2 regions of the Pseudomonas sp. GW456-L12 genome follow, and region 1 is predicted to be linked to the other one. Evidence: predicted binding sites of a transcription regulator. Region 1 holds the regulator's gene; the other holds the start of a gene.
What was found. Region 1 encodes sigma-54, which starts transcription at its own class of promoters, with help from an activator protein. Its sites were predicted from a motif close to ANTGGCATNNANNTTGCTNT; they were not measured.

Region 1 (5,287 bases):
CTCCACCAGAAAGGCGGTGCCCGGTTCCGGTTGGTTCAACAGGCGCAACTTGATGGTATCGCGCAGTTGATACAGGTTCAGGTTGGTGGTGTTGACCTTGAGATCGGCCAGGTCGGCGATCGGTCCCAGCAGATGGCTTTCGTCCTGGATCGCCTCGGCCAGCGAGCGATTGTTGCTGCTCAAGGGGTGGCGGCGGCGGGTTTCGGAAAAGCGCTTGAGCAGGGTTTCTTCGTCAGCATCCAGGTACAGCACATCGCACTGGATATGCCGGCTGCGGACTTCCTCGAGCAGTTCGGGGAAGCGCGACAGGTGGCTGGGCAGGTTGCGGGCGTCGATCGACACGGCGACCAGGGGCTGTGTCAGTTCGGTGTGGATCAACGCCCGTTCGGCCAGCTCGGGCAACAGCCCGGCCGGCAGGTTGTCGATGCAGTAATAGCCATTGTCCTCGAGTACATCGAGGGCGGTGCTTTTACCTGAGCCGGACCGGCCGCTGACGATGATCAAACGCATGATTACTGACCGTTCTGTTCGTCCAGGACAACCTTGTACAAGGCTTCGTTGCTGGTGGCGCTGCGCAGTTTGTCGCGCACTTCTTTGCGGTCCAGCATGCTGGCAATCTGCCGGAGCAGTTCCAGGTGCGCATCGGTGGCGGCTTCCGGGACCAGCAGTACGAACAGCAGGTCGACCGGTGCGCCGTCGATGGCGTCGAAATCGATGGGAGCGTCCAGGTGCATCAGGGCACTGATGGGCGACTCACAGCCTTTGAGGCGGCAGTGTGGAATGGCAATGCCGTTGCCAAAACCGGTAGAGCCCAGTTTTTCACGGGCAATCAGGCTTTCGAAGACATCTTGCATCTCAAGATCAGGCACTTCGCGGCTGATCAGGTTGGCAATTTGTTCGAGGGCGCGTTTTTTGCTGCCGCCCGGCACGTTCACCAGGGAACGGCCGGGGGTCAGGATGCTTTCAAGTCGGATCATGGGAGGGGAGTGTTAGCGACCCGTGCCTTGGAGAAGGTGGAGTTGCTTTTCCTTATGCTTTTTCAGTTGGCGGTCAAGCTTGTCCGTGAGCAAGTCGATTGCGGCATACATGTCGTCATGTTCTGCATTGGCGACGACTTCCCCACCATGGATGTGCAGCGTGGCCTCGATTTTCTGCTTCAGTTTTTCGACGGCCAGCGTTACCTGCACATTGGTAATCTTGTCAAAGTGCCGCTCAAGTCGGTCGAGTTTTTCGCCGATGTAAGCGCGCAGAGGTTCGGTCACTTCCAGTTGGTGTCCACTGATGTTGACTTGCATACAGCTTCTCCTTCGTTGCCAGTGCATAAAGCGGCAGGTCGATTGACCTGCCACTGGAACGCTGTGGCGAGCCCGGCGGCTACATCAACCGCTTCCGTTCGCTGGAAGGCGCGATCCCCAGGGATTCGCGGTACTTGGCGACGGTACGACGGGCTACCTGAATGCCTTGTGCCTCCAGTAAACCAGCGATCTTGCTGTCACTCAACGGCTTTTTCTGATTTTCCGCGGCGACCAGTTTTTTGATGATCGCGCGGATCGCCGTGGACGAGCATTCACCGCCTTCGGAGGTACTTACGTGGCTGGAGAAAAAGTATTTCAGTTCATAAATGCCCCGTGGGGTATGCATGAATTTTTGCGTGGTCACCCGTGAAATCGTCGACTCGTGCATGCCGACTGCTTCGGCGATGTCATGCAGGACCAACGGTTTCATAGCCTCATCGCCGTACTCGAGGAAGCCGCGCTGATGCTCGACGATCTGGGTGGCGACTTTCATCAGGGTTTCGTTACGGCTCTGCAGGCTCTTGATGAACCAGCGGGCTTCCTGCAACTGGTTGCGCATGAAGGTGTTGTCGGCGCTGGTGTCGGCGCGCCGCACGAAGCCGGCGTACTGTGGGTTGACGCGCAGGCGCGGCACGGACTCCTGGTTCAGCTCCACCAGCCAGCGTTCGTTGTCCTTGCGCACTATGACGTCGGGGACCACGTATTCGGCTTCGGTGGATTCGATTTGCGAGCCCGGCCGTGGGTTGAGGCTCTGTACCAGTTCGATGACTTGGCGCAGTTCGTCTTCCTTGAGCTTCATGCGCCGCATCAGCTGGCTGTAGTCGCGGCTGCCGAGCAGGTCGATGAAGTCGCTGACCAGGCGCTTGGCTTCAGTCAGCCAAGGGGTCTTGGCAGGCAGCTGGCGCAGTTGCAGCAGCAGGCATTCGCCCAGGTTGCGGGCACCGATGCCGGCGGGCTCGAATTGCTGGATACGGTGCAGGACGGCCTCGATTTCGTCGAGTTCGATGTCCAGTTCCGGATCGAAGGCTTCGAGAATTTCCTCGAGGGTTTCGTCCAGATAGCCTTGATTGTTGATGCAGTCGATCAGGGTCACGGCGATCAGGCGATCGGTGTCGGACATGGGCGCCAGGTTCAACTGCCAGAGCAGATGGCTCTGCAGGCTTTCGCCGGCCGAGGTGCGGGTGGTGAAATCCCACTCGTCGTCATCGTTGCTGGGCAGGCTGCTGGCGCTGGTCTGGTAGACGTCTTCCCAGGCGGTGTCGACCGGCAGATCGTTGGGAATGCGTTCGTTCCATTCGCCGTCCTCGAGGTTGTCCACCGTCGGGGCGGTTTCCTGGTAGGAGGGTTCCTGGATATCGGTATTGGGTTTCTGCTCGGCGTTGTCGGCCAGCGGATCGGTGTTATCGAAGTCGTCGCCTTCTTCCTGGCGCTCGAGCATCGGGTTGGACTCCAGGGCCTCCTGGATTTCCTGTTGCAGGTCCAGGGTCGACAATTGGAGCAGGCGGATGGCCTGTTGCAGCTGCGGTGTCATCGTCAGCTGCTGGCCCATTCTGAGGACTAGCGATGGTTTCATGGCAGGGGCTTAACACCTTATTCGCCGGCGCACATGCGCCATCCACTACAGGGCGCGTGAGCGCCAAACATAAGCAAATTATATGCCTGAAACTGAAGTGTTTGCCTAGAGCGCTGTAACAATAAAAACAGCAGGGTTTTATTGGGGCGGGCGCTCTGGCGACCAGCCAAACACCTCAGGGCTTACAGGCGGAACTCATGGCCCAGGTAAACTTCCTTGACCAGCTCGTTGGCGAGGATGGTTTCGGCGTCGCCTTCGGCGATCAGTTGACCGTCGTTGACGATGTAGGCGGTTTCGCAGATATCCAGGGTTTCACGGACGTTGTGGTCGGTGATGAGCACGCCGATACCCTTGGCCTTCAGGTGATGAATGATCTGCTTGATGTCGCCTACCGAGATCGGGTCCACGCCGGCGAAAGGTTCGTCGAGCAGGATGAACTTGGGGGCGGTGGCCAGGGCGCGAGCGATTTCCACGCGGCGACGTTCACCGCCGGAAAGGCTCATGCCCAGGTTGTCGCGAATGTGGTTGATGTGGAACTCCTGCAGCAGGCTTTCCAGCTCCTGGCGACGGCCGGCCTTGTCGAGCTCCTTGCGGGTCTCGAGGATGGCCATGATGTTGTCGGCCACCGAAAGCTTGCGGAAGATCGAGGCTTCCTGCGGCAGGTAGCCGATCCCGGCGCGGGCGCGGCCGTGCATTGGCTGGTGGCTGACATCCAGGTCGTCGATCAGGATGCGACCCTGATCGGCCTGGACCAGGCCGACGATCATGTAGAAGCAGGTGGTCTTGCCGGCGCCGTTGGGGCCGAGCAGGCCGACGATCTGGCCGCTGTCGATGGACAGGCTGACGTCACGCACGACCTGGCGGCTCTTGTAGCTCTTGGCCAGGTGCTGAGCTTTCAGAGTTGCCATTACTGGGCCTTTTCGTCAGTTTTCTTTTTCGGCTGGATGACCATGTCGATCCGTGGGCGCGACTCGGTGACCTTGCTGCCGGTGGCGCGACCGGCGCTGGCCAGCTTCTTGTTGGTGTCGTAGACGATTTTCTCGCCCTGGGTGATGTTGCCGTCCTTGTCGACGACTTTGGCGCGGTCGATCAGTACGACGCGGTTTTGTGCGGCGTGGTACTGGATGGTCACACCGTAGCCCTGGACCGGCTTGGTGTCGCCCTGGGTTTGAATCTGCTCGAAGTAGGCCAGGTTGCCCACCGAGGTCACCACGTCGATATCACCGGTCTGGGTGCGGGTGATGGTCACGGTATTGCCGGTGACCTTCATCGAGCCCTGGGTGATGATCACGTCGCCTCTGTAGGTGGCTACGCCATTCTTGTCGTCCAGTTGAGCGTCGTCGGCCTGGATGCGGATCGGTTGCTGGCTATCGTTCGGCAGAGCCCAGGCGCTCACGCTTCCCAGTGCTGCGCCCAGACCGAGCAAAATAGGGAGGGTTTTAACGAGCCTCATACTGTCCTCTTACGTTCGATAGCAGGTTCATCCTGCCGTCTTTCAAATACGCTTTCATTCCCTTGCCAGTCGTCACGCCGCCGGCGCCGTCGATTCTAACGTCTTGATCGGTCTGCGCATATTGCTTCTGCGGGAATACTGTCATGCGGGTCGTGGTGATCAGCAGGTTGCGATTTTTCTCGTCGGTGCGCGAAACCCGTACCGAATCGATCAACTCGACCTCGGTGCCGTCCGGGTTGACTTCGCCGCGCTCGCTCTGGACATGCCAGGGGAAGGCGGTGCCGCGATACATCTGCAGGTCCGGCTTGGTCAGCAGGGTCACCTCGGTGGCCTTGAGGTGCTCGACCTTGTCGGAAGTCATTTCGTACTGCAGCTTGCCGTCGGGCAGGTACTGCACGCTACGGGCGTTGATGGCGTAGTAGTCGATGGCGCTTTCGTCGACCTGCGCGACCGGCTTGTCGAGGAAGCGTTCCGGGCTGATGTTCCAGTACCCCACCGCCAGGAACAGCACGGTGATGATGCCGAAGATCAGTATGTTGCGAATCTTTTTGCTCAGCATGGGAGGCTCTATAAGTAGGCGGCGTGGGCCGCTTCAAGGCTGCCTTGGGCGCGCAGGATCAACTCGCAGAACTCGCGGGCGGCGCCTTCGCCGCCACGGGCCTGGGTGACGCCATGGGCGTGTTCACGGACAAAACTGGCGGCATTGGCGACGGCCATGCCCAGGCCGACCCGGCGGATCACTGGCAGATCGGGCAGGTCGTCGCCTAGGTAGGCGACCTGTTCATAGCTTAGGCCCAGTTGGGCAAGAAGCCCGTCCAGCACTACCAGTTTGTCTTCGCGACCCTGAAACAGGTGGGGAATCCCCAGGTTTTTCGCCCGACGCTCGACCACCGGCGTCTTGCGGCCGCTGATGATCGCCGTCTGCACGCCCGTGGCCATCAGCATCTTGATGCCCTGGCCGTCGAG
Region 2 (5,287 bases), on a different contig from region 1:
ATATTGTTCAGCCGCGGCACCGCGCCGAACAGCGCCAGGCACAGGGCGTCGAGCAGGGTGCTCTTGCCGGCGCCGGTGGGCCCGGTAATGGCGAACAGCCCGGCGCTGGCCAGGGGCTCGGCGGTGAAGTCGATTTCAAAGGGGCCGGCCAGGGAGGCCAGGTTCTTCAGGCGGATGGCAAGAATCTTCATGGCTGCTCCTCCTCGTGCTGCACTTCCTGGAGCAGTTGCGCGAAGTCCTTGAGGGTCTGTTCGTCCACCTCGCTGCCGTAGCTGTCCAGCCAGGCGCGGCTGAACAGGTCTTGCGGGCTGAGCTGGTCCAGCTCCACCAGTTGCGCGGCGCCGTCGTCGCCCTCGCGGCCGCCATGGCCGGCGTATTCGGCGGCAATCCGCACCAGGCGCACGGCCTTGCCCTGCAGGGCGCTTTCCACTTGCTGGCGCAGGTCCGGCTGCGGCTCGTCCAGGCGCACCCGCACTTCCAGCCAGGGCTGGCGCTGTTCTTCGGCCAGCAGGTCGATGTCCGGCAGTTCCGCCAGTTGCAGCAGGATCTCCGCCAGCGGCGCCGGGCCCAGGCGTTGCAGGTTGACCGCCCGCGGGATCAACCGCGGCTCGACGCTGACCAGGATCTCGCCGTCGAGCTGGATATCGAGGATCTGGTGCTGGTAGCTGATCTCGGAGAACGACAGCGGGATCGGCGAACCGCTGTAGCGGATACGCTCCTCGCCATTGACCTTCTGCGGCTTGTGCAGATGCCCCAGGGCCACGTAGCTGATGCTCGGGCCGAACAGGCTGGCGGGCAGGGCCTCGGCGTTGCCGATGATCAGGCTGCGCTCGGAGTCCTCCGACACCGAGCCACCGGCCATGTGCGCGTGGCTGATGGCGATCAGCGCCTGGCCCGGCTGGCGCTTGGCATTGGCCGCGGCGATCAGCCATTCATGCACCTGGCCGATGCCTCGCAGGTAATCGTCGCCCAGGTGCGGCCCCGTGACTTCCGCCGGCCGCAGGAACGGCAGCGCCAGGCACCAGCCGGCAATCGCACCGCTGGCATCGGGCAACGGCAGCAACAGACGCTCGCTGTCCAACTGCCCATCATCCAGCCACAGCACCCGGCCCAAAGCGTGGGTGCGCAGACGCCGCATCAAAGGCGCCGGCAACTCGATGCGCGAACCCGAGTCATGGTTGCCGGCAATCATCACAATGGTCAGGCCGGGCTGCTGTTCATGGGCGCTGACAATAAAGTCGTACAGCCGCTCCTGGGCTTTGACCGGTGGATTGACCGTGTCGAAAATATCGCCAGCAATCAGCAGCACATCAGGGCTGTGCAGCGCCAGCTGACGCAACAGCCATTCAAGAAAGCAGGCATGCTCGAAATCGCGCTCCTGGCCATGGAGGTTCTGCCCCAGGTGCCAGTCGGAGGTGTGAAACAGACGCAAGGCAAACTCCGCAAACAATCAGGTGAGCCGCAGGGAAGAGGAGAGCGGCGTGAGGGGGGAGAGTTTACTGCAAATCGGCTGGGGGGCCTGGTTGGATGGCGAATAGTGGTGCCGTTTAGCGGCAGCCAAAAGTTGACGCTCGGCAAGATAGCTCTTGAGTCATGGGGCGACGCTTGCGCTGCTTGGCCGCCAATTTACTTTAGGTTTAAAGTCAACTTTAAGGTCAATGGTTTTTCGGGTGGGAATATGAGAATTGGCGAACTGGCGAAAATCAGCGGATTGGCGCCTTCACGCATCCGCTTCTACGAAGCGAGCGGCCTGATCAAATCCGTCGAGCGCAAAGCCAACGGGTATCGGGACTACGCACCTGACACCGAGTGGGTCCTGGAGATCATCACCGGGGCACAGGCGGCAGGTTTTTCGCTGGAGGAGATCCGCCAGTTACTGCCGATGAATGCCAACGGATGGCGGCATGAAGAGTTGCTCAGTGGGCTCAAGCGCAAGGTCGAGGAAATCGAAATCCTCCAGCAACGGCTGGCCCAGAATAAAGCCCAACTACTGCTTGTGATCGAGGGTGTCGAGAGTAAGCCCGAGGGCGTGGGCTGTGTGGAGAACACGCAGTTGTTATTGCATCGTCTGCGCGAAGAGGGGGTGGCGCCCGCTTCAGGCCGCCGTAATGGTGCGTCTTCCAAGTAACACGCAACCTGTCAGGCTGATAAGGGGTAAAAAGCCATGCCCCTTTGATCAGTGCATGCCAACCAGGGTAACCAGTGGTTTTGGCGCGTAGAGCGCGCTTTGGAACGCTGGCACATATTCGTACTTCAGCATTTTCCCAAATTGAGCTTCTTCGCGGTGAAGGACACGTCCACCTGGCCGGTCTGGCTGTCGGTAATGTCATAGACCACCGAGGTAACCTCTTCTTTTCGGTCAATGCCCGTCAGCCATTTCGGCAGGTTATAACCGACAACGCCGCGAACCCTGGCAAGCTCGGCACTGAACTTTAAGGTCAAGTGCCGTGAGCTGGCTTTTTCGTTGGCTTTCAGCGTGCCGTTTGCAATGGCTCAGCGAGTTTTATTGCCCGCCGAGAGCAAGGCCATCACGGCTTCAGCCACGGCCCTGGGCGACTGAGGGTTCTGCCCCGTCACCAGGCGTCCATCGGTGATGGCAAATGGGGTGAATGGCAACCAGGCCTTGCGGTAACGCGCACCCTGGCCGACCAGCCTGTCCTCGAGGAAGAAGGGAACCTGGTTCTTCATGCCCGAAAGCAGCTCTTCGCGATTTGAGAAACCGGTGATGTTTCTGTTCTTGATAAGTGCCTGGCCTTGCTCATCCTTGAGATCCACCAATCCCGCCACGCCATGGCAGACGGCTGAGACGATGCCGCCCTGGTTGTAGATCTTTTCGGCAACACGACGCAGGTCCGGGTTTTCGGGGAAGTCCCACATGACGCCGTGGCCCCCCGTGAAATAGATGACGCTGAACCGGGAGGGATCGATGTCGGCGATCGGTATCGTGTTGTTCAGGCGAGCGCGAAACGCCGGTGACTGCAAATGCTCACGGGCGGCCTTGTCCATATAGAGCCAACCGAGGCTGCGCTCGTCCAGCGGAACCGCTCCGCCCTTGGGGCTGGCAAAAACTGTCGTATAACCGGCGGCCTCGACAACATCCGTGAAATGCGTCAGCTCGGTCAACCACAGCCCCGTGGTGTCGGTGCGTGAGGGATAGCTGGCGTGGTTGGTCATGATCACCAGTATCTGGCGATCCTTCGGCATTGCAGTGGAAGGGTTGGTTTCAGCATTTGCAAAAGTCATGAATACACCGCCTATCAATACCAACGCACAAGAAACAAGGGTCTTCAACATCATCCGGGCTCCGACAGTCATGCAGTGCCAGTCATGCTCACCTTAAACCATGCTTTAAGGTCAACCCCCACATTTGCAAAAAGCTTCCGTTTGCGCTGGCGCGCTTCTGCTTGACTCTAAACCTGACTTCAACGTTAGCGTCTGGCGCCGATTGGGCAAGAACGCACTTAACCATCCAGTCAGGAGCCACAGCATGAGCCAGCAAGACCACCCCGTGACGCAGATGAAATGGATGATCTATGGCGCCTACGGGTATACCGGCGAGCTGATCGTCCGCGAAGCCGTCAAGCGTGGGCTCAGGCCGGTGCTGGCGGGGCGTAGCCGCGGCAGGATCGAACCCTTGGCCCGGGAGCTGGGGCTTGAGGCACGTATTTTCGGGCTGGATGACGAGGTGCGACTGCTGGCCCAGATCAAGGGCCATGGCTTGGTTCTGCATTGCGCGGGGCCGTTTTCGGCGACCGCCGCACCAATGATGGACGCTTGCCTGCGGGCCCATTCGCATTACCTGGACATCACCGGCGAGATCGCCGTGTTCGAGCATGCCCAGTCCCTGCATGAGCGTGCGCAAGCGGCGGGCGTGGTGATTTGCCCCGGCGTCGGCTTCGACGTGATCCCCACCGACTGCGTCGCCGCCGCACTCAAGGCCGCGCTGCCGGATGCAACGCACCTGGCCTTGGGGTTCGATTCGCGCTCCAGCTTGTCGCCGGGCACCGCCAAGACTTCGATCGAAGGCCTGGCCCAGGGCGGCAAGGTACGTCGCGAGGGGAAAATCGTGTCTGTACCCTTGGCCTATCGGGTGCGTCGTATCGACTTTGGCGCTGGAGAGAAGCTTGCCATGACCATTCCCTGGGGGGACGTTTCCACGGCCTATCACACCACCGGCATTGCCAATATCGAGGTGTTCGTGCCGGGCTCCGCCGGCATGATTCGCAGCGCCAGGTTCGCCAACTTCATTCGCCCGCTGCTGGGCTTGTCGTTCGTGCAGAAGCGGCTCAAGGCACACATCGGCAAGACCGTGATCGGCCCGGATGACGAAAAGCGCGCCGATCAGGGCACCTATGTCTGGGGCGAAGCCCGTAACGCTCGCGGCGATTGCAAGGTGGCGCGCGTGCACACCACCAATGTCTATAGTCTGACGGTCTACGGTGCGCTGACCGTGGTCGACTACCTGTTACAGGCGCGCCCGGCTGGCGGTGCCTACACGCCTGCGAGGTTGCTGGGCGCCGATCTGGTGACGCGCTTGCCAGGATCGGGCGCCTTGAACATCGAATAGGCGGTGTCCGATGAAACTGTCGGATGAAGTTGAAAAAGAGGTATTGACCTTCAAGTTCACTTCAAACTTAGGCTGGCCCCACGTCAAATGAGGGACTGCCCATGAATGTGTTCGACACCCTGATGCTCCCCAATGGTTCGACCATCAAGAACCGCGTCGCCAAAGCCGCCATGGAAGAGAACATGGCGGACGCCGACCAGGCGCCCTCCGAAGAACTGATGCGCCTGTATCAGGCGTGGGCCGATGGTGGCGCCGGGCTGATAATCACAGGCAACGTGATGGTCGATGGCCGCGCCATGACCGGGCCGGGCGGCGTGGTGCTGCAGGATGACCAGCAACTGGACAAGTTCAGGCGCTGGGCACGGATCGGTCGATCCGGCGGTGCGCAGTTCTGGCTGCAGATCAATCATCCCGGCCGCCAGATGCGGGCAAGCCTTGGGCAGAAGACCTGGGCACCGTCAGCCATACCGCTGAACCTGGGCAAAATGTCCAAGCACTTCGCCACGCCCCACGCGATGACCCCCAGCGTGATCGAAGAGGTTATCCAGCGCTTCGCACGGGCTGCGCGCCTCGGTGAAGAGGCCGGTTTCACCGGCGTGGAAATCCACGCGGCCCATGGCTATCTGTTGAGCCAGTTCCTGTCGCCGCTGAGCAATCAGAGAACGGACGAGTGGGGCGGCTCCCTGGAAAACCGGGCACGCCTGCTGCTTGAGATTGTCA

Region 2: the regulator sigma-54 is predicted to act here: its motif matches at 3,366-3,385, upstream of AC07Y9_RS10030 (saccharopine dehydrogenase family protein).

Annotation. Positions count from the first base shown of each region.
Region 1 covers NZ_JBWKZA010000008.1:127,603-132,889, reverse strand. Annotated here, with positions in the region: gene rapZ (RNase adapter RapZ) at 1-510, opposite strand, end outside; gene ptsN (PTS IIA-like nitrogen regulatory protein PtsN) at 513-977, opposite strand; gene hpf (ribosome hibernation-promoting factor, HPF/YfiA family) at 990-1,295, opposite strand; gene AC07Y9_RS12960 (RNA polymerase factor sigma-54) at 1,375-2,868, opposite strand; gene lptB (LPS export ABC transporter ATP-binding protein) at 3,051-3,776, opposite strand; gene lptA (lipopolysaccharide transport periplasmic protein LptA) at 3,776-4,321, opposite strand; gene lptC (LPS export ABC transporter periplasmic protein LptC) at 4,308-4,880, opposite strand; gene AC07Y9_RS12940 (KdsC family phosphatase) at 4,889-5,287, opposite strand, start outside.
Region 2 covers NZ_JBWKZA010000006.1:100,717-106,003, forward strand. Annotated here, with positions in the region: gene AC07Y9_RS10005 (AAA family ATPase) at 1-191, opposite strand, end outside; gene AC07Y9_RS10010 (exonuclease SbcCD subunit D C-terminal domain-containing protein) at 188-1,432, opposite strand; gene AC07Y9_RS10015 (MerR family transcriptional regulator) at 1,679-2,128, shown strand; partial or broken gene AC07Y9_RS10020 (acetoacetate decarboxylase (ADC)) at 2,177-2,442, opposite strand; gene AC07Y9_RS10025 (type 1 glutamine amidotransferase domain-containing protein) at 2,494-3,297, opposite strand; gene AC07Y9_RS10030 (saccharopine dehydrogenase family protein) at 3,488-4,567, shown strand; gene AC07Y9_RS10035 (NADH:flavin oxidoreductase/NADH oxidase family protein) at 4,669-5,287, shown strand, end outside.